DNA from 2 places in the Calidifontibacter terrae genome. Region 1 is predicted to be linked to the other one. Evidence: predicted binding sites of a transcription regulator. Region 1 holds the regulator's gene; the other holds the start of a gene.
What was found. The regulator HrcA, encoded in region 1, represses chaperone genes, less so after heat shock. The targets are predictions, from matches to a motif close to TTNGCACTCGNNNNNNNCGAGTGCNAA.

Region 1 (8,146 bases):
CCACCGTGACGCCGGAGATGACGCCCTCTTCGCGGGCGACGATGTGAGCCACGCCCGTGGCATCGCGATCGACGGTGGCGGCTGTTGTGATGTCGCCGGCCAATCCGAGGTCTTCGTTGAGGGCGACAGCGATGACGCGGTCGAGTTCGGTGCGGTTCATGCCGAGGCCACCTCGAGTTCGGAAACCAGCGCGGGGTCGTCGGCGCGGCGGTGCGCGCCGACGCTATGCGGGTGGAGCAGGGCCGAACGGGCCACCAGCCAGGTGGCGTACGCAGTGTCGTCGCCGCGATGTGCGCTGAGCGTGTCGACCACATGTTCCAGGGCCGATCCGTCACGGATCACCCCACATGATCCCCCGATGAGGCGGCGAATTTCGCTGCGGGCCAACGGATTCGGGTCGATCGATCGCGGTACTACTGTCGCTGGGTCGACTGGCAAGACATCGGCGGACCACCGGCGAACGTCGGCCGTGGCCAGGTCGAGCGCGGCGGCTCGACCGGTGACGACCGCTTCGAGCAGCGAGTTGGAAGCCAGCCGGTTCGCCCCATGCAGACCGGTGCGCGAGACCTCACCCACCGCCCACAACCCAGCAACCGAGGTCCGCGCCCGAGCGTCGGTCGTGACGCCGCCCATCGCGTAGTGCAGTGCCGGTCGCACCGGCAGCAGGTCGTGGGCAATGTCGAAGCCGAACCGGTCGCAGGAGGCGGCGACGGTGGTGAACCGCTCGCGCACCTGCGGGATCGCGCGCACGTCGAGGCGCACCGCGCGGCCCTCCTGCAGCTTCTCCCACACCGCGGCAGCGACGACGTCACGCGGCTGCAACTCTTCGACGAACCGTTCGCCGTCGGCGAGCAGCAGGGCGCCGGCGCCACGCAGGGCCTCGGTGAGCAGCGGGTTCGGGTCGGCGTCGACGTCGAGCGCGGTCGGGTGGAACTGCACGAGGTGCAGGTCGTCGGTGCGCGCCCCGGCGCGGGCGGCGAGCGCGACGCCTTGACCGAGGGCCTGCGCCGGGTTGGTGGTGGTCGGCCACAGACCGCCCATCCCGCCGGTGGCGAGCACCACCCGAGATGTCGACAACCGATAGATGTCGTCGTCCGGACCGGCCACCAGCAGGCCGGTCACCCGCCCACCCTCGGTCACCAGATCGACCACTCGGTGGCCCTCGCGCAGGTCGACTGAAGGCAGAGCCGCGACGATTCCGGCGAGGGTTCCGGTGACGGTGGCCCCGGAGGAGTCGCCGGCGTGGGCGACGCGGGACCGACTGTGGCCACCTTCGAGGGCGAGGTCGTACGACCCGTCGGCGGCGCGGTCGAACGGCACCCCCAACTCATCCAGCAGTCGTACGGTGTCCGGTGCTGCGTCGGTGATCCGCGCGATCGCGCGAGTGTCCCCGGCGTAGGCGCCGGCGCGCAGCGTGTCGGCGGCGTGCAACTCGGGGGAGTCGTCCGCCGACAGCGCAGCGGCGATACCGCCTTGGGCCCACATGCTCGCGGCCTGCTCGGTGATCCGGCCCGGGGTGAGCAGGATGCACCGCTGTGGGGAAAGGGCCCACGCGGTGGCCAATCCGGCGAGGCCGGAGCCGATGACGACGGGGCGGTCGATCTGCATCACTTCACCGCCAGCATCCGCTCGATGGCCCGGCGCGCCGGCTCCTCGAGCAGCGGGTCGAGCGTGATCTCGTGGGTGCCGGTCTCCAGGCATCGACGGATCGCGGTGAGCGTGTTGCGCTTCATGTGCGGGCAGAGGTTGCAGGGGCGTACGAAGTCGACGTCGGGGTGTTCGGCGGCGACGTTGTCGCTCATCGAGCATTCGGTGATCAGCGCGACGTTGCGCGGCTTGTTGATCGCGACGAACTCGATCATCTGAGCGGTCGACCCCGCGAAGTCCGAGACCGCAACGACCTCGGGCGGGCACTCGGGGTGAGCGATGACGGTGACGCCCGGGTTCCCGTCGCGGATGTCCGCGATGTCCTTCGGGCTGAACCGTTCGTGCACCTCGCAGGCGCCAGGGTGGGTGATGACTTCCACGCCGGTGCGCGCCGCGATGTTCCGGGCGAGGTATTGGTCGGGGATCATGATCACCTTGTTGACGCCGAGGCTCTCGATCACTTCGACCGCGTTCCCGGAGGTGCAGCAAATGTCGCTGGCGGCCTTCACCGCCGCAGACGTGTTCACGTAGGTCACCACCGGAACGCCGGGGTGTTCGGCGCGCAGGGCTGCGATATCGGCCGGGGTGATGCTCTCGGCGAGCGAGCAGCCGGAGCGCAGGTCGGGCAGCAACACCCGCTTGGCCGGGTTCAACAGCTTCGCCGTCTCGGCCATGAAGTGCACGCCGGCCAAAACGATCGTTCCGGCCCGTACGGTCTGCGCCTCGCGGGCGAGGGCGAGGGAGTCACCAACGATGTCGGCGACGCCGTGAAAGACCTCGGGCGTCATGTAGTTGTGCGCGAGGATCACCGCGTCGTGGTCGCGCTTGAGCTGCTCGATCGCCGCGATCTCGGGCTCGAAGACGGCCCATTCGACCTCGGGGATGATGTTGCGGACCTTGTCGTACGTCGTTGTCGTCATGGCGACCCCTCGGCTAGTTCTGCTCACTGTGAGCAAAAGCTTAAGTTGAGCATAACAGACGGACGTTGGACAACGGATCACCGCTCGGGGGCGGCAGAAGTTACGTTCGATCCCGAGGAGCTGCGCCAAGAGTGCGCAGTAGGGATCCTGCGGATGGCGTGAAGGGGAGGCGTGGATGAACACGACGACACGACGACTCGCGAAGATGCCGTGGCTGCAACCGGTTGAGCGAGACCACCATCAAGATGCCCGCAGCTTCCGCCGTCGGCAGATCGTGACGGCGGCAACGATGGTGATCACCGGCACTGCGCGACGGGTCAAGGGCGGCGTCCAGTCGCCGATGATCATTCAGCTGATCTGGACCAGTGAGACGATCGTGGTGCTGCCGCCTTTGACACGATGGGCTGGGGCCGAATGGGCCCGGCTGACCGATCGACTGATCCAGGAGGCAACGGTATGAGCGAACGTTTGGCACTTGTGACGGGTGCCACCGGCTATGTCGGCGGCGAAGTGGCGCAGGAGTTGCTGCGTCGCGGTTGGCGCGTGCGCTTGCTCAGTCGTCACGCTGACGCCGTCCGTGACTTGCCGTGGGGTGGGCTGGTCGTTCCGGACGGTGAGCCCGCAACGCCCGGCCGTGCGCAGGTGGTGGAGGGCGACGCGACCGATCCCCAAGCTGTCGCCGAGGCGCTCGCTGACGTCGACGTCGCCTGGTATCTCCTGCACTCCATGGGTCAGGGTGATGACTTCGCGCAGGCCGAAGAGCGGATGGCGACCACATTTGCCGACGCGGCTCGCGCGCAACAGGTCTCACGCATTGTCTTCCTGGGCGGACTGCACCCGCGGGATGAAGAACTGTCCGAGCATCTCGCCTCCCGAGTCGCCGTCGGCAAGATCCTGCTCGACTCAGGTGTGCCAACTGCAGCATTGCAGGCCGGCGTCGTTATTGGGGCAGAGTCTGCGTCGTTCGTGATGATGCGCCATCTCGCCGAGCGGTTGCCGGCGATCGTCGCGCCGCGATGGGTCCGCAATCGCATCCAGCCGATCGCGGTGACGGATGCCGTCCACTACCTGGTTGCCGCCGCGGATCTGCCGCCCGACCTCAACCGCACCTTCGACATCGGGGGACCGGAGGCGCTGCGTTATGGCGAGATGATCAGCCGTTATGCCCGGGCCACCGGGCGCCTACCGCGCCCGGCGTTCATCGCGCCGGTGACCACCGCGAACCTTGGCGCGCGCTGGATCGGACTCGTCACGCCGGTGGGAACCGAGTTGGCGAAGCCGCTGGTCGGGAGCCTGTTGCACGACACTGTCGTTCAGGAACGCGACCTTGACGAGCTGGTGGGTCCGCCGCCGGGCGGAGTTCTGCCGTTCGATGAGGCCGTACGTCGGGCCGCGCCCCAGGATCACCAGCACCGCTGGGTCCGTACGCTCGCCGCCACGACAGCGGCCGTCGCGGCGACGGCCCTGGTTGGCGGGGCGGCGACTGACCCCTCGAGTAGGTGGTATCGAGAGCTGCGCACCCCGTCTTGGCAGCCACCTGCTGTTGCCTTTCCGTTGGTCTGGACTGCGCTCTACACCGATATCGCCCTGGTTTCCGCCCTCAGCCTGGCTGACCTCGCCGAGACGGGGCGATCCACCGAACGGCGTTCGTACGCAGTCGCATTGGGGGCGAACCTCGCTCTCAATGCGGGATGGAGCATCCTGTTTTTCGGCCGCCACCGGCCAACCACGGCGGCGTTCGAGGCTGTCGCCCTCGCGGTGAGCAGCGCAGATCTGGTTCGCCGCTCTCGCGCAGTGTCACCGGAGAAGGGCGCGGTGCTGGCGCCGTACGCGCTGTGGACCGGATTCGCGGCTGTGCTGACCGCGCGCATCGGATCGCTCAACCGTCGCCGCTGACCTGGCTGGGTTGACTCAGCGAGCGCGCGGCAGCGGGAGTTTGGTTCCGGCTTGCAGTCGCTCGGCGTGAACCTCGCGCCGGAAGCGGTAGAGGCGGGCTGGGCGACCACCGGTGGAGTGGTCGATCTCGTCGGTCTGCTCGACCAACTGGTGTTGGTTCTCCACGACTCGGCGGAAGTTCTGTTTGTGCATGGTCTGCCCGGCGAGCGCCTCGACGACCGCCTGCAACCGACCGAGGGTGAACGTCGGCGGCAACAACTCGAACACCACCGGCCTGTATTGCAATGTGGAGCGCAGTCGGGAGAGCGCGGTGGCCAGGATTCGCCGGTGGTCCATCGACATTCCACTGCCAGTGTCGATGGATCGATCTGCGGCAGAAGGAGATTCGTCGACCAGCCCAGCTTCCCATAGCAGTTCGTAGCGTTGTAGCACCAGCTCCGGTCGCCAGAGGTCTGGGCCCGTGGCGAAGAGATGATCGGCCCGCTGCGCGAGGTCGCTGCCGACTGTGGCCAAACTCGCGCGCAGCTCACGGCAGAGGTCGTCGGAGGCGGGTGAGCGGCGGTCTTCCCACGGCAGTAGCGCATAGACAGGCCGCCAGCCGGGATCGGCGGAGGGCCGGGTCAGGCCGAGGTAGGAGATCGAAATCGACCGGGCGGCCGCGCTCGAACGGCCCAGGTCAGCGAACGTGTAGAGCTGTTCGATGTGACCCAGGGCCTGGCCGGTCTGTTCCTCTGCGAAGGCGCGCACACCGTTCTGCAACGAATGGTGGTCGGTGCGCAGCGGCCCGGACGGTAGGTGCAGCGGCTCGCCCGCGGCGAGCACCATGGGTTCCTCGCCCACCGACAGGACCACCGCAACCAGTTCGGCGGCGAGTGCGGCGGCGGAGATGTCGTGGGGCACGGGCTTAACCGTAATCGGTCAGACCGGGGCGGTGACGAAGTCGATGAGCTCCTCGACGCGCCCCAGGAGTTCGGGCTGCAGATCGGCGTACGAGGTGACGGTTCCCAGGATCCGCTTCCACCCGCGGGCGACGTCGGCCTGGGTGTTATGCGGCCAGCCGAGTTCGGCCAGGATGCCGTGTTTCCAGGAGGTGCCGCGCGGGATCACCGGCCAGGCCTCCCACCCCAGGCGCTCGGGCCGAACGCTCTGCCAGACATCGATGTAGGGGTGCCCGAGGATCAACACGTGATCGCGGGCCTGGGGCACCTTGCGGGCGACCTGGACGATCCGGTCTTCCTTCGACCCGGTCACCAGGTGGTCGACCAGCACCCCCATCCGGCGCTGCGCCGTGGGGTTGAAGTCGCGGATCACGCTCGCCAGGTCATCGACCCCGTCGAGCATCTCGACGACGACACCTTCAACGCGCAGGTCGTCACCCCACACCTTTTCGACCAGTTCGGCGTCGTGTTTTCCCTCGACGAAGATCCGCGAGCCGAGGGCGACACGCGCCTGCTGGCCGGCCACGGCCACCGAGCCACTCGCGGTGCGGGAGGTCGCCTGCCGGGCGGCCGAAAGTGCTTGAGCGTCAGCCGGTTTCGGCCGTACGAGGGTGGCGGGACGACCGTCGATCAGGAAGCCTGCGCCGAGGGGGAACGCCTTGAGTTTGCCGCGTCGGTCTTCCAGGTGGACGACGTGCATGCCGCCGGCCTTCTCCACCCGTACGACCGCGCCGACATAGCCGGACTCGGCATCCTCGACCACCAGGTCTTTCTCCGCGGGGACATCGACCGAGCGGCCGCGCTTGGGTGCGCGCCAGTCGCTGGAGAGGATGTCGCTGCCGTATCGGTCGTAACTCACCGCGCCACCGTAGGACGCGATGAACGTCACCCGGGAGGGGACACGCCCGAGCGCGCGGACGACGTAGAATTGGCACTCGATTGTCCAGAGTGCCAAACGGCGGGAGGTGCCATGAGCGAGGAACGACGACTTGATGTGTTGCGCGCGATCGTGCAGGACTATGTCGCCACGTCCGAACCCGTGGGCAGTAAGGCGCTGCTTGATCGCCACCACCTCGGGGTTAGCGCCGCCACGATCCGCAACGACATGGCGGCGTTGGAGGAGGAGGGGCTGATCAGCGCCCCGCACACCTCCGCTGGACGGGTGCCTACCGATGCCGGCTACCGGCGGTTCGTTGACCGGATCGACAACATGAAGCCGCTGTCGCGCCCCGAGCGCGGCGCGATCGAGACCTTCCTGGAGCAGGCGGCCGATCTGGACGACGTCGTCGACCGGACCGTACGACTGCTGTCGTCATTGACCCAGCAGGTCGCGGTGATGCAATACCCGACGCTGAATCGGGCGACCGTTCGCCACATCGAATTGGTGTCGTTGACCGAGATGCGGTTGATGACGGTGATCATCCTGTCGACCGGCCGGGTTCACCAACGGGTCGTCAGCGTGGCTCACGACCCGGCCGCGGTCGATCGCCTTCGCACGATCGTCAACGAGCAGGTCCAGGGGAAGCACCTCGCCGACGCGTCGGTGGCGTTGCTCGACTGGGGCGCAACCACTCAGTCTGAGGCGAATGAACCGCTGCGGTCTTCGGTGGCCGGCATCGCAGCCGCTCTTGGCGACGAGCGTGAAGAGCGAGTCGTGATGGCTGGAACGGCCAATCTGGCGCGCGCCGGCGGCGACTTTGCCCGCTCCGTCGGCCCAGTGCTCGATGCGCTGGAAGAACATGTGGTGCTCCTGCGGTTGTTCCAGCAGATGGCCGCCGACGACATGGTGATGGTCAGCATTGGTGAAGAGAACACCGTTCAGGGGCTGGAAGGCCTGGGCAGCACCTCCATCGTCAGCACCCGCTACACCGCGGGCGGTCTGGGAGTGCTGGGCCCAACCCGGATGGACTACCCGACAACGATGGCGGCGGTTCGCGCTGTCGCCCGCTACGTGTCCGAGATCCTCGAGCAGTAAAGGAAGTTCGTGAACGACTACTACGCCGACCTCGGCGTGACCAAGGACGCCTCTCCGGAGGAGATCAAGCGCGCCTACCGTAAGCAGGCCCGCCGATTGCACCCCGACGTGAACCCCGGCCCGGAAGCGGAGGCCGAGTTCAAGAAGATCTCGCAGGCCTACGAGGTGTTGTCCGACGCCGACAAACGCCAGCAGTACGACATGGGTGCCGATCCGTACGGCGGTGCCACCGGCGGTTTCGGCGGCAACTTCAGCTTCACCGACATCATGGACGCGTTCTTCGGTGGCGGTGCCGCTGGTGGCTCCGCAGGTCCGCGATCGCGCGTGCAGCGCGGCCAGGACGCCCTCATCCCGCTGAACGTCGACCTGTCGACTGCCGTCTTCGGCAGCAACGAAGACCTGTCGTTCGACACTGCCGTGCTGTGTGAGACCTGCCAGGGCGACGGTGCTCGGCCGGGCACCGGACGGCACACCTGCGATGTCTGCCACGGCGTTGGTCAGGTGCAGCAGGTCCAGCGCACCTTCCTGGGCCAGGTCATGGCCACTCGCCCCTGCGGCGCGTGTCGTGGGGTCGGGGAGATCATCGAGTCCCCGTGTGTCGACTGCTCCGGCGAGGGCCGTCGCCGCGACCGCCGTGTAGTGACCATCAAGATCCCGGCCGGTGTCGACACCGGCACTCGCATTCAGCTGACCGGCGAGGGCGAAATCGGCCCCGGCGGCGGCCCCCACGGCGACCTGTACGTCGAGATCCGGGTGCGCAAGCACGCCAC
Region 2 (8,146 bases), on a different contig from region 1:
ACCTCGAGCCGGCGGGTGTAGAAGCGCAGCGTCTGCGCAAACTCCTCCTTGCCGGGAACCTGCATGGCCAATCGGAACTGACCACCGAGCTCGTCCCGCGCCTCGAAAAGGGTCACCTGGTGGCCCCGCTCGGCGCAGGAAACGGCAGCCGCCAAACCGGCCGGGCCCGCCCCGACAACGGCCACCGTCTGGCGGCGCTGCGGCGGAACCGGGAGCAAGTTCAGCGTGGTCTCGCGGCCGGCGCGCGGATTCACCAGGCAGCTGGCGCGCTTGTTTTCGAAGGTGTGGTCAAGACACGCCTGGTTGCAGGCAATACAGGTGTTGATCTCGTCAGCGCGGCCCTCGCGAGCCTTGTTCACGAACTCGGGGTCGGCCAGCAGCGGACGCGCCATCGAGATGAGGTCAGCGTGGCCGGCGTCGAGGATCTGCTCGGCGACCTCGGGGTCGTTGATCCGGTTGGAGGCCATGACCGGGATGCCGACCTCGGCCTTGAGCGCACCGGTGACGCCGGCAAAGGCGGCCCGAGGCACCGAGGTCACGATGGTCGGGATGCGGGCTTCGTGCCAGCCAATACCGGTGTTAATCACCGATGCGCCAGCTTGCTCGATACGGCCAGCCAACTCCACCGTCTCGTCCCAGTCTTGTCCGCCCTTCACCAGGTCGAGCAGCGACTGGCGATAGATCACCAGGAAGTCTGCGCCGACCCGGTCGCGGGTCTGCCGCACGATCTCCTCGGGGAACCGCATCCGGTTGCTCGCGCTGCCACCCCATTTGTCGGTGCGGTTGTTGGTGGGCTCGGCGAGGAACTGGTTGATCAGGTAGCCCTCGGAGCCCATGATCTCGACGCCGTCGTAGCCGGCCGCCTGGGCCAACTGCGCCGTACGGGCGAAATCACGCACGGTGCGCTGCACCTCGAAGCTGGTCAGCCGGTGTGCCTTGAACGGTGAAATCGGCGACTTGGTCGTCGTCGCGGACCGGATCAGCGGGTGGTAGCCGTAGCGACCGGCGTGCAGAATCTGCAAGGCGATCTTTCCGCCCGCCTCGTGCACCGCGTCGGTGACCTTTCGGTGGTGGGCCAGTTGGCCCTTGCGCGCCAGCGACGACCCGAACGGCAGCAGCCAGCCCTGCCGGTTCGGAGCGGTGCCACCGGTGATCATCAGCGCAACGCCCCCGCGAGCTCGCTCGGCGAAGTAGGCCGCCCATTCATCGGCATGCTTGGCGCGATCCTCCATGCCGGTGTGCATCGAGCCCATGACCACCCGGTTCGGCAAAGTCACCGAGCCGATGGTCAGCGGTGAGAGCAGGTGCGGGTAGGTCGCGTCGCTTCGCTGGTCCATCGTTCTCCTTGTCAGGGCCGCGGGCGCGGCGACCACCAGCTTATTACCGGCCGGTAGGATTGAGGGTCGATTCGACCGCACCGGCGAGTTCCGCGGCGTGTCTTCGCGCTCATGGGGGAAACAACTGGGCTGCGCTCGGGGCGCGCTGAGGCCAAACGTCGCGAGTGCGCTGCAGGGACTCCCACTGCGCGCAAGGCGCACGCCACCGAACGCATGGAACCCCCCGGCGCAAGCGCCGAGGGGTTCCAACCGCGAGGGAGCGGCAATGAGGACTAGAAGCCCATGCCACCCATCTCGTCGCCACCCGGAGCGGCCGGGGCCGACTTCTCCGGCTTGTCGGCGATAACGGCCTCGGTGGTGAGGAACAGCGCCGCGATGGACGCCGCGTTCTGCAGTGCCGAACGGGTCACCTTGGCGGGGTCGATGATGCCGGAGGCAACCATGTCGACGTATTCGCCGGTGGCCGCGTTCAGGCCGTGACCCGGGGTCAGGTTGCGAACCTTCTCGACCACGACGCCGGGCTCGAGGCCGGCGTTGAGGGCGATCTGCTTCAACGGAGCCTCGGAAGCGACCTTGACGATGTTCGCGCCGGTGGCCTCGTCACCTTCCAGGGAGAGGGTGGCGAAAGCGTCCTTGCTGGCCTGCAGCAGGGCGACGCCACCGCCAGCGACGATGCCCTCTTCGACGGCAGCCTTCGCGTTGCGAACGGCGTCCTCGATGCGGTGCTTGCGCTCCTTGAGCTCGACCTCGGTGGCCGCGCCCGCCTTGATGACCGCAACGCCTCCGGCCAGCTTGGCCAGGCGCTCCTGCAGCTTCTCGCGGTCGTAGTCGGAGTCGCTGTTCTCGATCTCGGCGCGGATCTGGCTGACCCGACCGGCGATCTGGTCGGCGTCGCCGGTTCCCTCGACGATGGTGGTCTCGTCCTTGGTGACAACGACCTTGCGGGCCCGGCCGAGCATGTCGAGTTCGGTGGTCTCCAGCTTGAGGCCGACCTCCTCGGAGATGACCTGGCCACCGGTGAGGATGGCGATGTCACCGAGCATGGCCTTGCGACGGTCACCGAAGCCCGGCGCCTTGACGGCGACGGAGCGGAAGGTGCCCTTCAGCTTGTTGACGACCAGGGTCGAGAGGGCTTCGCCGTCGACGTCTTCGGCGATGATGACCAGCGGCTTGCCGGAGCCCATGACCTTCTCCAGCAGCGGCAGGAGGTCCTTGATCGAGGAGATCTTGGAGTTGACGACCAGGATGTAGGGGTCGTCGAGGACGGTCTCCATCCGCTCGGTGTCGGTCACGAAGTAGCCCGAGATGTAGCCCTTGTCGAAGCGCATGCCCTCGGTGAGCTCCAGCTCGAGACCGAAGGTGTTGCTCTCCTCGACGGTGATGACGCCTTCCTTGCCGACCTTGTCCATCGCCTCAGCGATGAGCTCGCCGATCTGCGGGTCAGCGGCGGAGATGGACGCGGTAGCAGCAATCTGCTCCTTGGTCTCGATCTCCTTGGCGTGGTCGAGCAGCGTCGCCGAGACGGCAGCAACGGCCGCCTCGATGCCGCGCTTCAGCGCCATCGGGTTCGCACCCGCGGCAACGTTGCGCAGACCCTCGCGCACCATGGCCTGAGCCAAGACGGTGGCGGTGGTGGTGCCGTCACCGGCAACATCGTCGGTCTTCTTGGCAACTTCCTTGACGAGTTCCGCGCCGATCTTCTCGTACGGGTCCTCGAGCTCGATCTCCTTGGCGATGGAGACACCGTCGTTGGTGATCGTGGGGGCGCCCCACTTCTTCTCCAGAACGACGTTGCGGCCCTTCGGGCCGAGCGTGACGCGAACGGCGTCGGCGAGAATGTTCATTCCCCGCTCGAGACCGCGGCGTGCCTCTTCATCGAATGCAATCATCTTTGCCATGTGGTGGTTCCTCCCACACATTGCGTAGCGAGTTGGTCGTCCGACGCCCGCGACGGACGGGTCCCACCGGCCGCGGACCTACGTCGTCCGCGCGCGCGACCCTCGTCGTACGACCACATTGTCTGTCACTCTGCACATGAGAGTGCTAACGCCATTATTGGCACTCTAGGGCGGAGAGTGCAAACGTCTCAGCGGTCGATCAGTCGCAACGCCGCGCGCGGCGACCAACCGATCGCCTTGCGCATCCAGCAGGTGCGATCGGACAGGTTTGGCTCGCTGAGAGCAGTTCGGCGGGTTCGCTCACTCCGACGGCAGCGTCAAGTCAAGAACCTGGGCGTTCGGGAGCGCTGCCAAGGTGGCACCGGAGACCAGCAGTTTGGCGCCGCGGGCGCCTCCCCCGATCACCAACTCCGGCGCCGCGGCGACCGCGGAGTCGACCAAGATCGGCCAGTCGCCGGGCAGCCCAATCGGAGTGATCCCGCCCGACGTCATCCCGGCGTCGGCTTCGGTGGCGGCCTGGTCGGCAAAGCTGATCTTGCGGACGTCGAGGTGCTTGCGAACGACCTTGTTCACGTCGGCTCGGTCGGTGGCCAGCACCACGATGGCTGCGGTCGTTGTCACCTCGCCGCGGCGCCCCTGCACCACAACGCAGTTCGCTGACACGGCCAGATCGACGCCGTAGGCCGCACAGAAGGCGGCGGTGTCGGCGAGCGTCTCATCGATCGAGGCGACGAGGAGCCCGTCGACCCCAGCCGCGGCGACCGGCGGGGCAACGAGGCCAGGGGCGTCGGCGAGCGGCCGCCAGGTCAGGGCGCCTCGGGCGTCGGGACGGGCGTCAGTCATGACTCTCCTTGGGTGGACGGGTGTCGAACACGAATCCCTGTCCGCCATGATGGCAAACATGAACCGACTTTCAGGTAAGACCGCAATTGTCACCGGGGCCAGCCGCGGAATCGGCCTCGCCGTCGCCCAGCGATTGGCCGCCGAGGGTGCAAACGTCGTCATCACCGCCCGCGGCGAGGACGCGCTGAAGGAGGCTGTCGCCAGCATCGGCGAGCAGGCGTCGTACGTTGCCGGGAAGACCGACGATCCCGCGCACCGCGAGCAGGTCGTCCGGCATGCCATCGACACCCATGGCAGCCTCGACATTCTGGTCAACAACACCGGCATCAACCCGGTTTACGGCGGTCTGTTGGACGTCGCGCCGGAGGCCTCGCGCAAGATCTTCGAGGTCAATGTCATTGCCGCGCTGGAGTGGGTCAAGCTCGTCCACGCCGAGTGGATGAAGGACAACGGCGGGTCGATCGTCAACATCGCCTCAGTGGCTGGCCTGCGGCCCGCCCCCGGCATTGCGATGTACGGCGTCAGCAAGGCGGCGGTCATTCACCTGACCGAGGAGCTCGCGGTCGAGCTCGGCCCGAAGGTCCGGGTCAACGCCGTCGCGCCCGCCGTGGTGAAGACGAAGTTCGCCGAAGCGCTCTATGCGGGACGCGAGGAGAAGGTGGCCGCGGCCTACCCGCTCAAGCGTCTTGGCGAGCCGGAGGACATCGGCTCCGTGGTCGCGTTCCTCGCCTCGGACGACGCGGCCTGGATGACCGGTCAGACGCTGACCATCGACGGTGGCGTGTTGCTCACCGGCGGCGTCTGAACTAGTCGTCGAATCCTAGTCGGCGCGCGTTGCGCTGGCGCATGCGACCGGCCCGCAGCCGGCGCAGCCGCTTGACGAGCAGGGCGTCGTGTTCGAGCGCGCCTTCGGTGTCGATAAGCGCGTTCAAGGCCTGGTAGTAGGCGGTCGAACTCATCCCGAGCTGCTCGCGGATTGCGTCTTCCTTGGAGCCGGGCATCTTGAACCAGTTGCGCTCAAGTTCCAGGATGCGCAGATCCCGCTCGGACAGTCCGACCGACACGGTCGAAGCCTGTTCGGCAGCGCTCATGGATTCCTCCTGCAGTTGGCCTGGACGTTCCGGGTGGTGCCCGACCGATACTACGAGGTGAATGACACGGTTGTCATTTGGCGTGCGTGTCATGTGACGAATGTGAACAGTGGGTCTCACTCCCCCGCCAAAACTGCTCAGAATGCGCCGGCAACCCCCAACATCGCGGCGATCCCGAGCGCTGAGCGGGGGTCGTACGGGGTGCGCCAGAGCCCGCCGTGCGCCGCGCCGGCCGCTTCGGCCCGCCACACGTCGCCGTGGGCACCGAAGCCACCGGTGTTGAGGTCATGGATGAGCAGCGCGGCCATCAACGTGTTTGAGGTTTCGGGCTCGAAGACCTCGATGCCGAACCGGTGGGCGCCCGCGTAGGCCGCGGCGAGGGCGCGGTTCTTGGTGACCGACTTCGTTCGGGTCGGCGGGGCGATGTTCATCGACACCAGGTGGCCGTCGGTCGCGGCCACGGCTGCCCGCCAGCGGTGCAGTCGCTTCGCGAGCAGATAGTTGGGCCCCTGCTGAATAACCACGCTGTCGCTGATCCCGGCAGCCTCCGCAGGTGGGTATTGCCGCTGCAACAGCTTGCCACGCGACATCGCCCGTAGCGGTCCGCGGGCCCGCCGCAGGAAAGCACGGTCGAGCGCCGCGTTGGCATGGGCCACCGCCTCCGGCGGCACCACGAAGGTGTCGGTCGGTGTGGCGAGATAGGCCAGGCTGACGTCGCCGCGCGGCAGCAGCCGCAGCGCCAAAGTGTCGGTGGCCACTGACAGGCGAAGGTTGGTTCCGCCGTCGGCGTAGACATAGTTGCCGAGCACCATCGGGCCCTGGATCGACTCCAAGAACTGGCCCACGCGGCCCAGGTCGTGCAACAGGTCCGCGCCCGCGCGGTCGGCCAGGTCACCCGGCCCGGCCGTGGTCGGCACGATCAACGACCCCGCCGACTGCGGCATCTGGTCGATCAGGGAGCGCCAGAGGGCCGGCCGGGGCAGATCGACCGCGATCACCTCGGCACCCCAACGCAACAACGAGCGCTGCGGCCCCATCTCGGCGCCTGCGCCCAACACCGCGAAGGCGCGGCCGCGTAGATCGAGCCACTGCGGGTTGTCGAGCACCGCCGCGACGGCGTCGCGCACCCCAGGTTCAATGATGCCGCCGGTGACCCATTCGTCCAGCCGCGCGAGCAGGGCGGATCCCTCGAGCCGAGTTCCTTTGTAGGGCAACGAGAGCCGCTCTTCACGCTCCCCTTGGCCAACGACCCGCTCGGATCCCAACGGGTCAGCGTTGCCGAACGCCTGCGCAAGATCCAGGTCGTGGCTTGCCGGCTCGGGCAGCCAGCGCATCCGATCGTTCGCCGCGCTCAGACCGGCGCGGGCGACCCGGACGGCGGCCTGCGAATCCGCAGCGGATGCCTCGACCAACCGGCGAAAGTGGCGGTGGTAGTCGCGTCGCCACCCGGTGTCGCGCAGGACCGCCTCGGACCCCACCGGATCCACCGACTCCAACGCGTCACTGATCACGCCACGGCCGAAGGCGGCCGAGCTGCGCCGCAACTCTTCGCCATCGGCCATCCGGTCGGTGTTGCTGACCGGAAACACCACGCCCGAACCGCTCATCCTCGCCACTCCTCTTCGCCCCGCCCCTTCTTCTCCGCTTCTTATTCTCCGTGCAGCGAGCCTAGTGACGCGATGAGTCAGTCGGCCATGGAGTCGAGAATCGCGAGGATGTCTTCCTTGCTGGTGCGCGGGTTGACGATCGCGAATCGAGCGAGAGTCTCGCCGTCATGCGAGGTCGGCACCACGAAGCCTTCTTCGCGGGCCAGCAACTCGTCAGACCACCGCTGGTAGTCGGCCGGTGCCCATCCCAGGCGTCGGAAGACGACCACACTCAACTGGCCATCGCGGACCAGTTCCAGATAGGGCCGGCGCCGGATCTCGTCTTCGGAGAACCGCGCGATCGACAGGGTCTGCTCGACCGCTGCGGTGTAGGCGTCGGTTCCGTTGACCGCCAGGGAGAACCAGAACGGCAGGCCGCGGGCGCGTCGGGTCAGTCCCACCGAGAAGTCCGAGGGGTTCCAGTCCGAGGAGTCGGTCAGAACGTCGAGGTACGACGCGTGCTGGGTGTGGGCGGCACGGCCCAGCACCGGGTCGCGGTAGAGCAACGCGCAGCAGTCGAACGGTGCGAACAGCCACTTGTGGGGGTCGACGATGAACGAATCGCACCGTTCGATCCCGGCGTAGTTCTCCCGGATGCTGGGCGCCGCCAGACCGGCACCGCCGTACGCGCCGTCGACGTGGAGCCAGATGCCGAACTCCGCGCAGACGTCGGCCACCGAGGCGATGTCGTCGATGATGCCGAAGTTGGTGGTCCCGGCCGTCGCCACGACCGCGAAGAAGGTGTCGGGCCCGTGTTCGAGCAGCGCGGCGCGCAGATTCGGTCCGGTCAGTCGCCAGTCCTCGACCGGCACCTGCACCAGTTCGGCGTCCATCACCTTGCAGGCGGTCGCGATCGAGGAGTGCGAGCCGACGGTGGCCGCGATCCGGAACGGACGCTTGCCGGTCTTGGCCCGTACGGTTTCGCGCGCCGCGACGAGCGCCGAGAGATTGCCGATGGTGCCGCCCTGCACGAACGAACCGCCGGCGGACTCTGGCAGTCCAACCATCCCGGCGATCCACCCGAGTGCTTGGTTCTCGGCATAGACCGCACCCGAACCCTCGAGCCAGGAGCCGCCGTAGATCGAAGAAGCCCCGACCACGAGATCGAACATCGCGGCTTCGCGCGTCGGCGCGCAGGGGATGAAGGACAGGTAGCGCGGGTGGTCGATCGACAGACAGTTCACCGCAAGCTTCTGGGTGAACAGATCGAACGCGGGAAGGCCGCCCAACCCTTGGGCGGTGATCGTCTGCCCGACGAGCTCAGTGAGCTCGGCGGGGGTCGCGGTGCGGTCCAAAGGGACCGGATCGAGGGCGAGTCGCTCGGTCGCGTA

Region 2: groL (chaperonin GroEL) is a predicted target of HrcA. The motif match lies at 3,358-3,384, and genes of this name have one in related genera.

What each region holds. Positions count from the first base shown of each region.
Region 1 is NZ_BAAGZF010000001.1:503,991-512,136, forward strand. It holds gene nadC (carboxylating nicotinate-nucleotide diphosphorylase) at 1-160, opposite strand, end outside; gene ACYU98_RS02445 (L-aspartate oxidase) at 157-1,608, opposite strand; gene nadA (quinolinate synthase NadA) at 1,608-2,567, opposite strand; gene ACYU98_RS02455 (hypothetical protein) at 2,743-3,027, shown strand; gene ACYU98_RS02460 (tryptophan-rich sensory protein) at 3,024-4,463, shown strand; gene ACYU98_RS02465 (NUDIX hydrolase) at 4,479-5,363, opposite strand; gene ACYU98_RS02470 (DUF3097 domain-containing protein) at 5,382-6,260, opposite strand; gene hrcA (heat-inducible transcriptional repressor HrcA) at 6,372-7,376, shown strand; gene dnaJ (molecular chaperone DnaJ) at 7,386-8,146, shown strand, end outside.
Region 2 is NZ_BAAGZF010000007.1:477,866-486,011, reverse strand. It holds gene ACYU98_RS13905 (FAD-dependent oxidoreductase) at 1-1,337, opposite strand, end outside; gene groL (chaperonin GroEL) at 1,610-3,235, opposite strand; gene ACYU98_RS13895 (YbaK/EbsC family protein) at 3,536-4,078, opposite strand; gene ACYU98_RS13890 (SDR family oxidoreductase) at 4,137-4,883, shown strand; gene ACYU98_RS13885 (DUF3263 domain-containing protein) at 4,885-5,169, opposite strand; gene ACYU98_RS13880 (hypothetical protein) at 5,307-6,776, opposite strand; gene ACYU98_RS13875 (pyridoxal phosphate-dependent decarboxylase family protein) at 6,854-8,146, opposite strand, start outside.